DNA from 3 places in the Rossellomorea vietnamensis genome. Region 1 is predicted to be linked to each of the others. Evidence: riboswitches for the same ligand, from Rfam matches in the RefSeq annotation. Region 1 holds a riboswitch; each other region holds the start of a gene.

What was found. Region 1 has a riboswitch for S-adenosylmethionine ahead of N5C46_RS20310 (methionine ABC transporter ATP-binding protein). Riboswitches for the same ligand answer to the same signal wherever they lie in the genome.
Region 2: another riboswitch for S-adenosylmethionine. It lies ahead of N5C46_RS17220 (methionine ABC transporter ATP-binding protein); the one in region 1 lies ahead of N5C46_RS20310 (methionine ABC transporter ATP-binding protein).
Region 3: another riboswitch for S-adenosylmethionine. It lies ahead of N5C46_RS13420 (Na+/H+ antiporter NhaC family protein); the one in region 1 lies ahead of N5C46_RS20310 (methionine ABC transporter ATP-binding protein).

What each region holds. Positions count from the first base shown of each region.
Region 1 covers NZ_CP104558.1:3,966,107-3,971,593, forward strand. Annotated here, with positions in the region: gene N5C46_RS20295 (lamin tail domain-containing protein) at 1-1,643, opposite strand, end outside; gene N5C46_RS20300 (MgtC/SapB family protein) at 2,026-2,565, shown strand; gene N5C46_RS20305 (glycerol-3-phosphate responsive antiterminator) at 2,603-3,172, opposite strand; SAM riboswitch class I at 3,773-3,878, shown strand; gene N5C46_RS20310 (methionine ABC transporter ATP-binding protein) at 3,999-5,024, shown strand; gene N5C46_RS20315 (methionine ABC transporter permease) at 5,077-5,487, shown strand, end outside.
Region 2 covers NZ_CP104558.1:3,365,418-3,370,904, reverse strand. Annotated here, with positions in the region: gene N5C46_RS23230 (SEC-C metal-binding domain-containing protein) at 124-1,275, shown strand; gene N5C46_RS17230 (MetQ/NlpA family ABC transporter substrate-binding protein) at 1,368-2,183, opposite strand; gene N5C46_RS17225 (methionine ABC transporter permease) at 2,204-2,869, opposite strand; gene N5C46_RS17220 (methionine ABC transporter ATP-binding protein) at 2,859-3,872, opposite strand; SAM riboswitch class I at 3,942-4,047, opposite strand; gene N5C46_RS17215 (LacI family DNA-binding transcriptional regulator) at 4,232-5,221, opposite strand; gene N5C46_RS17210 (alpha,alpha-phosphotrehalase) at 5,313-5,487, opposite strand, start outside.
Region 3 covers NZ_CP104558.1:2,608,498-2,613,984, reverse strand. Annotated here, with positions in the region: gene N5C46_RS13435 (helix-hairpin-helix domain-containing protein) at 1-110, shown strand, start outside; gene N5C46_RS13430 (divergent polysaccharide deacetylase family protein) at 237-1,022, shown strand; gene N5C46_RS13425 ((S)-benzoin forming benzil reductase) at 1,148-1,903, shown strand; gene N5C46_RS13420 (Na+/H+ antiporter NhaC family protein) at 1,996-3,315, opposite strand; SAM riboswitch class I at 3,398-3,502, opposite strand; gene N5C46_RS13415 (MFS transporter) at 3,763-4,935, shown strand; gene N5C46_RS13410 (DUF2187 family protein) at 5,221-5,487, shown strand, end outside.

The DNA.
Region 1 (5,487 bases):
TGACCCGCGGCCAATTTTTCCATCGTCCGGGTATTATCCTTTGGATAGGAATAGGTGACGGTTTGTTTCAGGGAAACATCCTCTCCTGAATAATCGGCCCTTACGACTTCGCGTCCATCAGGGTCGTAAACGGTCAGCGTATTGCCGCCATTGACCAGGCCGGCGATATCACCGAGGACGATGGTATCCTCTTCCTGAAGATACTTACTCTTGTACCCATAAAAATAGTTATAGTTGAACGCTTCAAGGGAGATAGGGCTGATGGCAGTGTTTCTGGTCCAGATCACCACCGTATCCCAAGGCTTTAAGATATGAGTGTCCCCGATTTCTTCATCCCAGTTGTAGGACGCGAACCGATATCCTTTTAAATCGATTGGGTCGGGGCTGTTGTTATAAAGCTCTAAGTATTCAAATGCATCATAACCTGCATAGTTATCTGTATTCGGAATCAATTCCGTGATCAGCAGGTTTGGTATCGGGACATTTTCACTCGGACCTGTGACGAGTGGTTTGGTCGGTTTCGATTCGTTTCCGACTTGGTCGATTGCCGTTACTTTGAATGAGTACTCCCTGTTCAATTCCAGAGGGGATACGTCGATGCTCTTTTGGTCAGCAGGGGCGGTCCCGTAAAGCGTCCCGTTGATGTAGATGCGGTATCCGGCAAGATCACTGTCAGGATTGGCATTCCAAAGCAACTTGACATGATCCTTGCCTGGAGTTGCTTTTAATCCAGTTGGAGTGGATGGGGCTTCACTATCCACAATTTCCTGTGGGACGGCCCGGACTTCTTTTGTTGCCGGGGATTCATTTCCTTCTGCGTCCACGGATGTCACCCTGAACGTATAGGCCTTTCCATTTTCCAACCCGTTTAAGATTGATGTGGCATCGTCCGTAGAAGTGATCGATCCATCAGATTGGTAGATTTGATAGGAAACGGCACCCTCCGTCGCTTCCCACTCAAGGGTAACCGACTGGTTGGCTGGAGTTGCGGTCAGGTTTGTAGGTGTCGCAGTGCCAGCTACCTGTCCGGTCAGAACGACGCCTGGAGTCGGCTGTTCATCATTGTTAAGCTTGGTCATCGCGGCAGAGCTGGTAGCCTGATAGGTGATGCTCCGGTTCGTGATGCCATCTACTTCGCCATCATTGATGAGAGCGGTGCTGAGGATCGTGCCATCGGCGTCCGCAATTCCTACCTGACGCAGGCTGCTGTCATGCAAGCCCTGACCAGTTGAGGTCAGCTTGACTTCGTATACATCCTCGGGCGTGAGGTTCATCTCATAATTGGAGTTGAAGTCCCAAAGGGGTACATCAGGATAGGCTAATTTCTTTAACCAAAGGACGAGGGAATCTTTCGGCTGGATGATTTTATCTTCGATGGGCCAGCGGTTGGCAGGGCTTGAGAAGTTACTTGTGAAGTATTGAAGCTGATAGTCTTGCAGGTTGATGGCTTCTGAGGTGGTATTATAGATTTCGACGTACTCATAGGGCTGTCCTGACCCTGCAGATTTGGTTACGATTTCCGTAATGATAAGGGGCGGGTTGGTTTCTTGCGCACTTGCATTGTGAAACTGAAGTAATAACAATCCTGTGATAACTAAAACAAGAAGGGTGGCTATCCGGGTTATTGAGTTGGTTTTCAACATCATTTCCTCCTTTTTCTATTGTTTATGTAAAAAAGAAAAGAACCCCATGGCAATGGAGTGCACGATGACCGTACACGCGATTGACATAGGGTTCTCCTCATCTCTACCCACTTTATTCACTGTTTAAGTCCATCATACAATGTACCCAAGCTAGAGGAAATGGGCATTTAGGTTTAATTTAGTGTATATTTAGAATTTTTAGATATATCGTTGAAATGAAGCGGGAATTGGTGTATGATGAAAGGAATAAGATGAAGCTTGATAGGAAGAGTAAAAGAGATCCCCTGTGAAGCGAATGGTTTGATTTTTTTCACAATACTGTGGAGAAATCATGTATTCGTTTTGTGGCGCGGTCTTTTTTTCATTTAAGGAGGAAGAGGTCATGGGGCATTACATGGATGAAGTAACGAGATTCTTCTGGCAGCATGATATCTATTTCCGGATTGTCGTGAGCGCAATATTAGGATTCATCATAGGGTGGGACCGGACATCCAAAAATAAGCCCGCTGGTTTAAAAACATACACATATGTATCAGTGGCTTGTACGTTGATCACGATTGTCTCGATTCAAGGGGCCGAGATGCTCAGTCAACCGGGTAGTGGTAAGATGATGGATCCATTCCGTCTTGCCGCTCAGATCGTATCCGGTCTGGGATTCCTTGGGGCAGGCGTGATCCTGAAGGACGGGTTGAGGGTGAAAGGACTCACTTCAGCAGCCATGATTTTTTACGTGGGGGGAGTCGGCATCGGCATTGGAGCTGGATTTTATTCCCTCGTCATCTTTGCCACACTGGTAACCTTCATTATTACGAAAATTGGAAACATCTTTGAAGAGCGGGAGATCACGATCGTACGAGTTCGCCTCCCGTGGATCGGGAAAAAAAGAAAAGATGATGATGCAGAAAAAAAGGTAGGGACCTAAAAGGACTGGAACTCAGATGAGTTCCAGTCCTTTCTAGTCAAACATCCAAATTCCAAAGCTTCGGATCCCCGGAAGAAATGGCGAGGGCGCCGGCACTCAACCCATTCAGAATATCCTGCTTATTACTGATCAAGCCACCAGCGATGATGGGCAGGGTTGTCATAGTCGTGAGTTTATCAATAATAGAAGGCATCAGACCAGGAAGCACTTCAATGGCATCGGGCTTGCAGTTATGGGAGATTTCAATTCCCTTATCAAGGGCATTCCGGTCGATCAAAAAGAGACGCTGAATCGTCATCAAGCCTTCTTCCTTCGCATACTTGATCAGGTTGCTCCTTGTCGTAATGATACCAGCCGGTTTCCAAATTTCTGCTATGTATTTAATGGCACTCTTCGTATTGGACAGCCCATCGATGAAATCAATATGGATAAACGTGGTTTTACCGGCGTCCTTCAGCTTTTTCAGATATCCGTTCATCGTAATTAAATTGCCTGTAAGGATGAACACGATGTTGGCGTTTGACTGTATGGCTTTGTCGAGGTCCTTTTCATCCTTGATGGAAGCGATGACCTGGGATTGGACTATGTCGATAATGTTTGGTTTCATGTAATTGGCCCCTTTGAAAAGTCTGAATATTTTTTCTTTTAGTATAGCACAGTTGTTTATGGGGTAGGCGATGACCTGGAAAAGTACGATATAGATAATATTTGGTCGCTCCTTTATGAGTGAATATAGTAGACAGCCTGTTAAGATAACTAGCACAATTATCGTTAGTGAGATCCGGGTAAGCACCAGAGCTAATCAATAGACGGAAAAATTCCGCTTAATTCGTCATTACTTTAAAAAAAAGCTGAAATAGACGGAAAAATTCCGCCTATTGACTCAAGAAATACAATATGAGGTGATTTTTCTGTGTGTAAGCGGAAAACCTCCGCTTATTTTCCCTCAAATCTAGTTCCAAACTGAATGTAACCGGAAAACCTCCGCTTATATCCTTGATCGTAAAGTGGGTCCGATTCCGTTTCTACCTTCTCCTTTCAAGTAATCTCAATTTCTCTTAAAGCCAAAAAATAGAGTAAGAACCGTCTCCGGTTTGCCCTCCATAATGAAATATATTGAAAAACAGGATTGACAACCCAGCTAAAATCCTTTACCATTACCCTAATGCAGAAACGCATCATAACTTTAACTTAATAAAGCGTTATCTTCTTATCCAGAGAGGTGGAGGGACTGGCCCTGCGATACCTCGGCAACGGGTTCTTAATGAATACCGTGCCAATTCCATCAAGTCATATGACTTGAAAGATGAGAAGAGCGGGACATATACATATTTGTGCCTCTCTTCTTATGAAGAGGGGCACTTTTTATTTTCACCCATGTCCTTATAACCCAGGCACCGAGAAGAATACATAACGAAAGGAGCAAGTTCTGTATGATCAGAGTTCAGAATGTTACGAAAGTATTCGAGACGAAGGATGGCCCATTCACTGCTTTGAGGGATGTTTCCTTTGAAGTGGAGAAGGGAGAGATTTATGGGGTGATCGGATTCAGTGGAGCGGGGAAAAGCACGCTTGTCCGCTGTCTCAATTTTTTAGAGAAACCATCTTCGGGTGATATTTTCATAGAGGGTCGCAGCCTGAAGGATCAGTCGGCCATCGATCTGAGGAAAGAGCGGCACCGCATCGGGATGATCTTTCAGCATTTCAATTTGTTTCAATCCCGGACGGTAGCAGGGAATATCGCCTACCCTCTGAAACTGGCAAAATGGCCGAAAGATAAAATCAACGAGAGAGTAAAGGAATTGCTCGCGTTTGTCGGACTTGAAGATAAAGCGAAGCATTATCCCGATGAACTGTCAGGAGGGCAGAAGCAAAGGGTAGGGATAGCAAGGGCACTGGCGACGTCGCCTTCGATTCTGCTCTGTGATGAAGCCACATCGGCACTGGATCCTCAGACGACGGAATCGATTCTCAATTTATTAAAGAGAATCAACGCGGAGTATGGCATTACGATCGTGATGATCACCCACGAAATGGGGGTCATCCGGGAAATCTGTGACAAGGTCGCGGTGATGGAAAATGGAGAAATCGTGGAAGAGGGAAGCGTCTTCGATATCTTCTCCAACCCCCAGACCTCGACGACGAGAAACTTTGTGAAGAGTGTCATGAATGATCAGCTGCCGGCATCGGTTCTTGATAAATTAAATGACAGCAAGGAAGGGCGTATCTGCCGCCTTATTTTCAAGGGGGATTCGACGGGAACGCCGATCCTTTCCGAAACGGCAAAGACATTCAATGCCCATATCAATGTATTATTCGGACAGATCACGGAACTACAGGGCAAGCCGTTCGGGAATCTCATCGTACAGATCATCGGCAGCAAGAACGAAACGGAAGAAATCCTGGAATATTGGAGAAACAGATTATTCGTAAGCGAGGTGGAGAAGCGTGCAAGTTAACTGGGAATTATTCTGGCCAAGAATTATTGAAGCGACATGGGATACCGTGGCGATGGTGTCATTCTCCCTTTTATTCGCCACGTTGATCGGGCTTCCCCTCGGCATCATCGTTGTGGTGACGAGGAAGGGGCACTTACTTGAACATAAAGCCGTCTTTTCAGTACTCAGCAGCATTATCAACGTGTTTCGGTCGATCCCGTTCATCATCTTGATGGTGGCGATCATCCCCTTTACAAGATTGGTAGTGGGCACGTCAATCGGCACGGCGGCAGCCGTCGTCCCGCTTGTAGTATTTGCGGCACCGTATATTGCGAGATTGGTAGAGAGCTCGCTCCTTGAAGTGGAACCGGGAGTCATCGAAGCGGCGGAGTCCATGGGGGCCGGGCCGTGGCAGATCATCTTCGGCATCCTCATTCCGGAAGCACTGAGTACACTGGTCCTGAATATCACAATCGCGACGATC
Region 2 (5,487 bases), 600 kb from region 1:
TGAAAGCCCTTGTCTATCACACTTTTCCCTTCTGGAGTTGACATAACTGAGGTCCGTCCCTCTTCCCTTTTCCCCTTTCACCCATTACACTGAAGGAAATACGTGATAAAGGATGGTTGGATGATGCGTTTTGTTGAAAGTGTCGAGCCTTATTTTTTGAGTGAGGACCCGTTTGTGCAGAGATATGCGATTGAAATGTTGGAAGGTTCTTATTTGGTTGATGGTGATACATTTTTAACCGGGTTAAAGGCCCATGACCGTGGACAGGTTTCGGAATACTCTTCCCCTATACTTCCTTATTTAATGTACATGCCGTTGAATGAGGAAGGGCTGACGGAGGTAGTCAATCGGTTGAATAGCCTGAGTAAAAAGGATGCCGACGTACTCTTCTACATTCAATTAATAGCGAATGCCGATACAGATTTACTGATTTCATACAGAGATGAAGTAAAACCTTTTCTAGATGAAGAGCAACTGAAGAAAATCGCAAAGCTTCCGTATTTAAAAGATGAGGAATTATTCATGGAGCTTGATGGTGTTATGCATTACTTGGATACGAATGAGTATGACCAGGTGTATTTTGACCACGGGAAAAGGATCGTCCACGAGCTGGTTAAGAAAGGGGAAATGAAAAGCTGGGAGGTACAGATTGAGGAAGATGAGCTAGGCGGCTTCAATCTAGTATACACAGTATATATGGCTGGGGAAATCCGCAAAGAGAGCGTGATCCCACAGTTGGTGAACCTCTTCAAGAACGAGGGAGCAGAAGATTTGTTGTTGGAGGAAGTGGCCAATGCCCTGGTGAAGATAGGGTCAGATCAGGTGGTACGCGAGGTTGAAAAAGTAGCTCTCTATGGGAACACCTATTTCTATACACTGGATGTATTAGGCAGAATAAAGAGCGCTGAGGCGGAACAAGCACTGTTACGATTATTTGATCAAACAGATGACCTTACCGCTAAAACACTGATAGCGGATTATTTATGTCAGCAGCTATCAGCGGACTCGATTCCCAAAATCGAAGCACTCATCGAAGAAGGCTATGATGAGAATATGCTTTGTCTGGAAGAATCCCTTTACGTCAACTGCGTCATGAACGGAATCGATCATCCGAAACTTCCACAGTGGAAAAGTCTCATCGAAGAAGTGGAAAAGCATTCATTGGATGAACAACCACTACTCGTTACACAACCCGTCCAAACAGGCGACAAAATCGGACGCAACGACCCCTGCCCGTGCGGAAGCGGGAAGAAATATAAGAAGTGCTGCCTATAATAGATGAGGGACGGACCTCCGCATTTTCATGCGGAAGCCCGTCCCTATCACGTTTCACTATTGAATTATGGTGAAAATCGAGGTCCGTCCCTCTACTCCATCCACTCGGGTTTGCCGAAGCCTTTGAAGTCTTGGTCGATGGTTTTTTCGAATTGGTCTGCTTCGACGACGGCTTTGATGTCTTTGGCGAGTTGTGAGTCAACGTCTTTTGTGTTCATGACTACCCGGTTGCGGTATTGGTCGGGCATGTCCTCCAGCTGCAGGGCATCGAGAAGGTCCATGTCTGCTGCCAGTGCATAGTTCCCAGGAACTGCCGATAGATCGACACTGTCTACAGCTCTTGGAAGCTGTGCCGCTTCGATTGGTTTGAACTGCAGGTTTTTCACGTTTTTATCAATGTCTTTTTCGGATACGGTCAATGGATCCGTGTCCGGCTTTAACGTGATCAGCTTGGCGTCCTCAAGGATTTGAAATGCACGTGCGGCGTTCGTCGGATCGTTCGGAATCGCGATGGCACTGCCTTCTTTGATGTCCTTGATGGAATCAAACTTCTGTGAGTAGATTCCCATCGGCGCCGTCGGTACGACAATGACTTCGGATAGGTCCATGTTATGCTGTTTCGCGAAGGTTTCCATATAGATCTTGTGCTGGAACAGGTTCGCATCCAGGTCTCCCTGTGCCAGTGCGTTGTTTGGCTGTATGTAGTCACTGAATTCCTTCACTTCCACCGTATAGCCTTTTTCTTCAAGACCGGGCTTGATCGCTTTGGTCACCATATCACTATATGGACCGGATGTCGCTCCAATGGTCACTTCTTTTTTATCTTCCGAGCTTGCCTCTTCTCCGCCGCATGCTGCCAGTAAGCTTACTGTTACCGCTAATGCTACAAATAATATCCACTTTTTCACTTTTGTTCCCCCTATAGTTGTTATCGTTTATCGACTAATCGTGCAAATATATCACCCGTGTATTGGATGAGCTGAACCAGACAAATCAGAATGACCACGGTCGTGATCATCACCGTGTTGTCATAACGGTAGTACCCGAAGCGAATCGCCAGGTCCCCGACTCCGCCTCCGCCGACGATGCCGGCCATGGCGGAATAGGCGACTAAACTGATCGTTGTAATCGTGATCGCCTGAATGACGGCCGGCCGCGCTTCCGGTAACAGCACGTCCTTGATGATCATCCAAGGACTGGCCCCGACTGAAACCGAGGCTTCGATGACCCCTTTATCAATCTCCCTGAGGGACGTTTCTACCATTCTCGCAAAAAACGGAATACCCGCAACCGAGAGTGATACCGATGCCGCCGTCGGTCCGATCGTCGTCCCGGTCAATAGTTTGGTTAATGGTAAAAGGGCCACTAATAGAATAATGAAAGGAACCGAGCGGACCATATTCACGACGAATCCTACCACTTTTTTAATCACACTATTTTGTAAAAATAAGCCCTTGTCTGTTACGAAAAGCAGAATCCCCAGCGGCAATCCCACTATAATCGCTACGGCTAATGAGATCCCCACCATATACACCGTTTCAAAAAAGGCTTTATTCAATTCTGGCAATATAGAAGTCAATGAATCAGGCAACATCCTCAAGCACCTCCAGGCTTTGTGTCTTGGCCGTGATATAACGGATCGCCGCTTCGATTTCGTCAGCTGATCCGATCAGTTCCATGATGAAGATCCCAAGTGGGACATCCTGAATGTATTCAATTTTACCGTGGAGGATATTCCCCCGCACCTTGTACCGCTGAAACACCTCTGATACGACGCTTTCCTCGGCGATGGATCCTTTGAATTGAATCTTGATGAGCTTCCCCCTTCTCGATTCCACCAGATGCTGTGGCAGTTCGAATTGGAGAATCGTTTCGATGAACTGCTTCGTCAAAGGCTGCTTCGGTTCGGCAAACAGGTCATACACGGGACCTTCCTCCACGATCTTCCCGTCCTGCATCACGGCCATCCTGTCACAGATTTCCTTTACTACTTCCATCTCATGGGTGATGAGCACAATTGTCAATCCCAGTTCCTCGTTGATTTTTTTCAAAAGCTTCAAGATCGATTTCGTAGTATTCGGATCCAGGGCCGATGTCGCTTCATCACACAGTAATACCGATGGGTTGTTGGCAAGTGCCCTCGCAATTCCGACTCTCTGCTTCTGTCCTCCGCTGAGCTGTGCCGGGTAGGAGTCGGCTTTGTCTGAAAGACCGACCATCTCCAAGAGCTCGACGACTCTCGGTTTGATTTTCGCTTTCGGTACATGGGCCGCTTTCAAAGCAAAGGCGAGATTATCAAACACCGTCTTCGATTTGATGAGGTGAAAGTGCTGGAAGATCATGCTCGTTTTTTGCCGGGCAAGTCTTAACTCCTTGGATGTGAGCTTCGTGAAATCCTGACCATCGATGATGATTTCCCCTGATGTCGGGGTCTCTAATAGATTCAGGCAGCGAATGAGTGAGCTCTTCCCCGCTCCGCTGTACCCGACGATCCCGAAGATCTCCCCTTTTTTAATAGTGACAGAGACGTTGTCGACACCGACCACCGTTTGCTTTTTCGTTTTGTACGTTTTTACTAGATTCCGAATCTCGATCAATGTGCACACCCCTTTTTCTCCAATAAAAAATGCCTCTTTCAACTGAAAGAAGCATCGCCTGTTTATCTCGACTTATCTCTCAGAATGAAATCATTCTGCAGGAATTAGCACCGTTCCATTTCTGGAGGTTGCCGGACGTCATAGGGCCTGATCCCTCGGTCACTCTTGATAATTGAATGTATGTAATTTTCAAAAATTTATCTTATAGAGGATAATACTGGGTATGGAACGGGAAGTCAATAGGGGATTTCGGTAGTGTTTTTATGTAAGCGCTATCTTCATTGATGTAGCAACAAAAGATTTTTGTTTATAAAAAAACGACCTCTCCCATACAGGAAAGGTCAGGCTCTTCCTCTAAGTCAACGACTTTTCACCGAATCTCTCTCTATCAGCTCCGTTGTGAGTTTGTAATACGAATCGACCTCTTCCTTCAAGAGCATCTGAAAGATAAGATGAACGGCCAGTGCACCGGCTTCATATTTCGGCTGTCGCATGGTTGTCAGTGGCGGGGATACGTATTCTGACAGTTGGATGTCGTCAAAGCCCATGATGGAAATATCCCCTGGAACAGAAATGTTTTTTTCGTTCAGTGCCTGCAAGCCGCCGATGGCCATTTCATCATTGGCATAGAAAATGCCCTGCGGGACATCCCGTTGAGCAATCAGCATTTTGGTCGCCTGGTAGCCCCCTTCACGAGTGAAGCCCCCGGATACTTTCCATTTCGACTTATAGTCGATACCGTGTTTGTCCAAAGCTTTCCGGAAACCCTGGAAACGAAGCTCGTTGTCATGGGAGTTGTAAGGTCCGCTGATAAAAGCGATGTTACGGCTCCCCCTCTCAATCAAGTGCTCAGTGGCCACGAACGCTCCGTGAACATTATCGACTTCGATCTGGGTGACGTAATCGCTTTTGATGCTCCGATCGAGGACCACGATGGGAAAACCTTCCCTTGCCGACTCCAGGATCGTCTCGTCATCGATATTATGGGCAAGGATGATGACGCCATCGACCCTTTTTTCTTTTAAAAATTTCACGGCGGTGGACTGTGCCCCACCGATGGAACTGCAGGCGATCAAATCATATCCATTCGTGGAGGTCACATCCTGTACGCCCTTGATCAGTTCGGAGTAATAAGGTCCTGATAGATCGCTCAGGATCAAGGCGATTGTATTCGTGCTTGTCCGCTTCAAATCGGAAGCAAGCCCGTTTTTTTGGTAATTCAATTGTTTGGCTGCCGCTAAAACTTTCTGTCGTGTTTCTTCACTGACTTTCTTACTGTTGTTTAATGCATAAGAAGCGGTCGAAACGGCGACTCCGGACAGTTTAGCCACATCTTTGATGGTTGCCATAAGTTCACATCCTAATTGCTAAATAAATGAAGGCGTCCTTCTTGACTGATTTCTTCTGTTCATTATACATGAAAGCGCTTCAAGTATTGGGTTATTTTCCTAATAAGTATACGATCGCTTCGTAGGGACGAAGGCTGTTGATGTCTGATGGTCTTTCACTGGTATCGGAATAGTTGCTGATGAGCATTTTGGCATGAGAATCATCCGCTGCTTCAGGCAAATGGAATTCAGGATTGCCTCCGTAGAAGTTCGCCACGACCAACAAG
Region 3 (5,487 bases), 1.4 Mb from region 1:
ATCACCCTGAAAGCACCCATAACTGGTGGGATTTCACAACAGAAAGAAAAACATATCGCCAAACCCACGGCTACCCTAAAGACCGCCCCACCAAAGCCTGGGATCAATAGGTCCGTCCCTCCTGAATTCCAAGCCGGGAAGCATATTTACGCTTCCCGGCTTGGTTTTTGAGGGACGGACCTCATTCGTATATCCTCCTTAAAATGGACATCATAAAGAAAAAGGAGTGATGCTATATGAGAACCCTTGTTATCTGTTTGCTTATGACGTTTTCTATACCTATGTCCGTTTCAGCAAGAAACATCCTTCCCCTTCCGGCACATCAGAATGAACTCGCGATTGTGATCGATGATTTAGGAAACGACATGAAAGGGACAGAGGAAATTCTGAGCCTTCCTGTCACTTTGACGATCGCGGTCATGCCTTTTCTCCCAACGACCAAGGATGATGCGGAAAAGGCCCATAAAAATGGACATGAGGTCATCGTCCATCTTCCTATGGAACCGATGTCAGGGAAAGCGAGCTGGCTCGGGCCGGGGGCCATCACGACCTCACTATCCGATGAAGAAATCAAGAAGAGAGTGGAGGAGGCCCTGGAAGAGGTACCTTATGCAGTGGGAGTCAATCATCATATGGGCTCGAAGGCCACCGCCGATGAGCGGGTCATGAGGATTGTACTCGGCATATGCAAGGAAAGGGGTTTATTTTATCTGGATAGTAAAACAACAGGAAAGAGTGTCATTCCGAAGCTGGCAAAGGAATTGGGCGTCCCATACCTTGAAAACGAATTATTCTTTGATGATGTCTACACGATCCAGCACATTGGGAAGCAGGCGAGACTCCTTTCAAAGGCATTGGATCGGGATGATGCGACCATCGCGATCGGGCATGTAGGGGTTACAGGCATGAAGGTCGCCACCATGTTAAAAGAATTTCTCCCCCTTTATGAGAAAAAAGCATCAATCGTGCCCCTGTCAGATCTCATCCCCGAATATCATTTGATCGATGAAAGCATGCCTTGATGGCGTCCTTTTTTCACGGACGTATATAATAGGGATTTGTAAAGATTCGGTTCATTCGATGCTTAATTTTTTGAGGAAAGGAAACTCTCCTTTATAATCAGTAGGTAAGAAGGAGATGATTCAGAATGGATTACGCAATCGTGACTGGAGCAACAAGGGGATTAGGGGAGTCCGTCGCCAGGCTGTTTATTGAAAAAGGCATCGGCATGATCAATATTTCCCGTTCGGATAATGACAGCTTACAACAGCTTGCACGTGAAAAAGAAGTCTCGTATGAATTCTTTCCCTGTGATCTATCTCAATCGGGACAAACAGAAGCGGTTTTCCGCGAAGTAGGGTCAAAGGTATTTGGCTCTGAAGCAGAGACGGTATATGTCGTTCAGAATGCCGGCGTGGTGACCCCGATCAATACGTCGGGTGAAGTGGAAAATGAGGCATTGGAAACGAGTGTGCATGTCAATCTGCTATCACCTATGATCGCCACCAATGAATTGCTTAAAGCAGCCAAAGGCTCTGAATCGAAGATGATCATGGTCAACATCAGTTCAGGAGCGGGAAGCCGTCCCGTTTATGGCTGGAGTACGTATTGTGCGACGAAGGCGGGAGTCAATATGCTGACTGAAACGGTGAGCCTTGAGCTCTCAAATACGCATAGCCGTCATCAGGTCATCGCCTTCAGTCCGGGAGTGATGGATACGGATATGCAGGGGGAAATCCGCTCGTCCTCCAAAGAAGCCTTTGCCGAGGTTGAATCGTTCCAGCGCTACAAAGAAGAGGGGATGCTGCGCAGCCCGGACACGGTAGGGGATGCACTGGTGACTCTCGTAACCAAAACCGATATTGAAAGTGGCAAACTGTATCATGTGAATGATTTGTTATAAGAAGAGAGCAGATTCCTGAAAGCGGGATCTGCTTTTTTAGTGGCAACACAAAAAGAGACAAACCCAAGCGGGTTTGTCTCTTTTCCAACAGATTAAGAAGACCGGACCGGGTCTGTATCCGTAACGGATCTCCGGGTGAACTTAGGAAGGGCGAATTGAATCGCAATCAGTCCGCAAACGGCAATCAGGACAGGGTAGAAGGCATATGGGATGATGCTGACAGGTGATATGCCGGCTACTTCCGCCACTAACAGTGCCTGTGCACCGTATGGGATCAACCCTTGAACGGCACAAGAGAAAATATCGAGGATACTGGCTGACTTACGGGAATCTACGCCATACTGATCGCTAAGCGTTTTGGCCAGTGGTCCTGCGATGATAATGGAAATCGTGTTATTGGCTGTGCAAAGATTCGTCGAACTGACTAAACCTGCTGTAGCAAGCTGTGCTCCTTGAGGAGATTTGATCTTACGCGTGGCATGGTAAAGGATCGCTTGAATCCCGCCATTGTGACGAATGAGTTCGACGACTCCACCGATCAGGATGGAAAGGATCACAATCTCTGCCATACCTGTCATCCCGTCGGCTACACTGCCAAAGTAACTCGATGGGGTGAAGCTTCCATCCGCAAATCCGATCATTCCTGCCAACACAATCCCGCCTATTAAGACGACAAATACGTTCAATCCTGCAAGGGCACCGATGATGACTCCAAGGTAAGGAATGATTTTAACCCAATCGAAGCTTCCTGCGTCGACGGAGGATGGAGTCCCCATCGTAAGGACAAAAAGAATCACCATGGTGATGATGGCTGCCGGTAATACAATGAAGAAGTTCACCTTGAACTTGTCCTTCATTTCTGTTTTCTGTGTGCGTACAGCTGCAATCGTTGTATCCGAGATGAACGATAAGTTATCCCCGAACATCGCTCCCCCGATAACGGTGGCCATAGCAAGGGGCATGGAAATGTCGGCTCCTGAGCTGATGCCCACTCCTATCGGGGCAAGTGCGGCGATCGTCCCCATGGAGGTCCCCATTGATAAGGAAATGAAAGCAGCGATGATGAATAATCCAACAATGACCAGATTACCAGGAAGCACGGATAGGGCAAAGTTGACGGTTGAATCAACGGCCCCCATCTTTTCTGCTACACCGGAAAACGCGCCGGCTAATAGGAAGATAAAAACCATGATCATGATATCCGGATGCCCGGCGCCTTTTGCGAACCGTTCAACCTTAGAGGTCAACGATTCTTTACGATTCATCGCCAGGGCAACAACCGCGGCAATGATGATGGATACGAGAACAGGGAATGCATAAAAATCTCCTGAAAGGATCCCCGCTCCAAGGAACAGTGAAACAAATATGATCAAGGGCAATAAAGCCAGTACATTACCTTTTTCTTGGTTCATGTCAAACACTCCTTTGTCGTGTGAAATCAAATAAAAAAACCTCTTCCAACATAAGAAGAGGTTTCATTCAAACGAAACACTCCTCTTATCTTTCAAGCATTACGCTTGCTGGATGTGGCACAGCACTCATTATGAGTCCGCTGCCGAGACATCACAGGGCCAGTCCCTCCGTCTCTCTGGATAAGAAGATATGTTATTCAGTTCATTTAAAATATACTTCCATACTTTAAAGGGTTTAATCGAAAAAGTCAAACGGTAATTTATTGGAAATAAAACGAAGAACCCGGCCACAGCAGCTGGATCAAACAAAAGCGGAGGGAGATTGCTCTAGCAAGGCATGCTTTAGAAATCGCGGGACTTTATCCATAAAAAGGTATAAATTCATAGACAATTGAACGGTCAAGGTCTACTATAAGATAGACAAAAAACATCTTGGGGGATACGGTAGTGGAAAGAAATGTGCGAAATCAGATTTTTACGTTACAAGGGTTTTATCTATTGACCTTCTTCGGGGTTGGAAGTTTATATCCTTTACTCAGTGTCTATTTAAGTGAAAGTGTGGGATTAAATGGGTATCAGATCGGTACCATTATGTCTGTCGGCCCGATCATGATGATTTTCTTTCAGCCGATATGGGGGATGGTCAGTGACACAACCAATAAGCCAACCGTCGTGTTAGGATTAACTTCCTTAGTTGCAGGGATCTTTGCGCTTGGGTATTTATTCATGGATGTTTACTATGGACTATTGGTGGTCGCGATTTTAGTTGCGATCTTCCAAAGTGCCATCATCCCCGTATCCGACAGCATCAGCTTGAAGTATACAAGTAAAGTCGGTTATAACTACGGTAATATTCGTCTGTTCGGCTCATTGGGATTCGGGATCGCCGTGTTCATCATGGGGAGGCTTTCGGAAGGATTCATCGGACCGACGATCATTTTCTACTCTTTCTTTATCTGTCTGGTCCTATCGGGATTCCTATCCTTCCGTTTTCCTAAAGAGAGAGCGGCAGCAAAACTTGATCTAAAAGCCGGGATGAAGGAATTATTCACGATGAAAAAGTTTCTGATCTTCCTGGCCGTCACGTTCCTGGTGTTCGGCCCGAATTTAGCCAATAACGTGTATTTCGGATTATTCGTTGAAGATTCAGGTGGTACGTACGCCGGAATCGGTCTCGCATTTCTGATTGCCGTCCTGTCAGAAGTACCGTTCATGAGAATCGCGGGAGGGTGGATTGATAAGTTCGGTCTCTTGACCGTAGCGGCACTGGCAGGTGCTGCATCCATGATCCGCTGGCTATTTTACTTCACAGAGCCAAGTCTATGGCTGGTATATTCTTCAGCAGTGATGCAGGGTCTTGCCATCGGATTATTCATTCCTGCGGGTCTCCGCTACATTAAAGAAATCACGCCGGCACATATTACAGCTACTGCTGTCACGGTTTATTCCGCCATCGGAAATGGCCTCGGGAATTGGTTCAGTACCTTCGTGGGAGGTTTCATCTATGAAACCTATTCCATCTACACGGTATACCTCTTCTTCGCAGTCCTGTCACTCCTTGGCATCTTCCTCTGCTTCGTCCTAATGAAAGAAGAAAAGAAGAATGCACTAGCTTACTAAAAAACAGGCATCCGCTACCCGTGGATGCCTGTTTTTTATGTAAAATGAATAAAAGGAAGGATTTTCCTTATAGGATGTATAAGTATATATAAGTGGCTTAATCCCCGGTTGATTGTACAGCTCAAAAAAAGAAAACGTTAAAAGGTTTTGATTTTAGATATTTGTGGTACAAAAAGGATAAGTCATTCATTGAAATTTATATAAATACAAGTTAAAATAATATTATTAGAAAATTCTTTCAATTAAAAAGAGAACGATCACTTTAACTAAAAAGGGGACTTTAAAATGGAAAATACATTCGTTTACTCAAAAGAGAATGCAAACCTTGGGGATACGATCCAATTTAAAAGAAAGAAACATGTCATCAATGGTGTCGTCACGACCTTAAGAGAAAATACCGTCATCGTGAAAATGGACAGGGAAATTGCGAAGAAACTGGATTTACCCGATGATCAAACGGTGGTAGCACATAAAAACTATGTGGTGACAGAACGAGCAGAAAACGATACACAGCCTGTATTTGTTTATGATGGGTGGAATAGCGCATTAAAA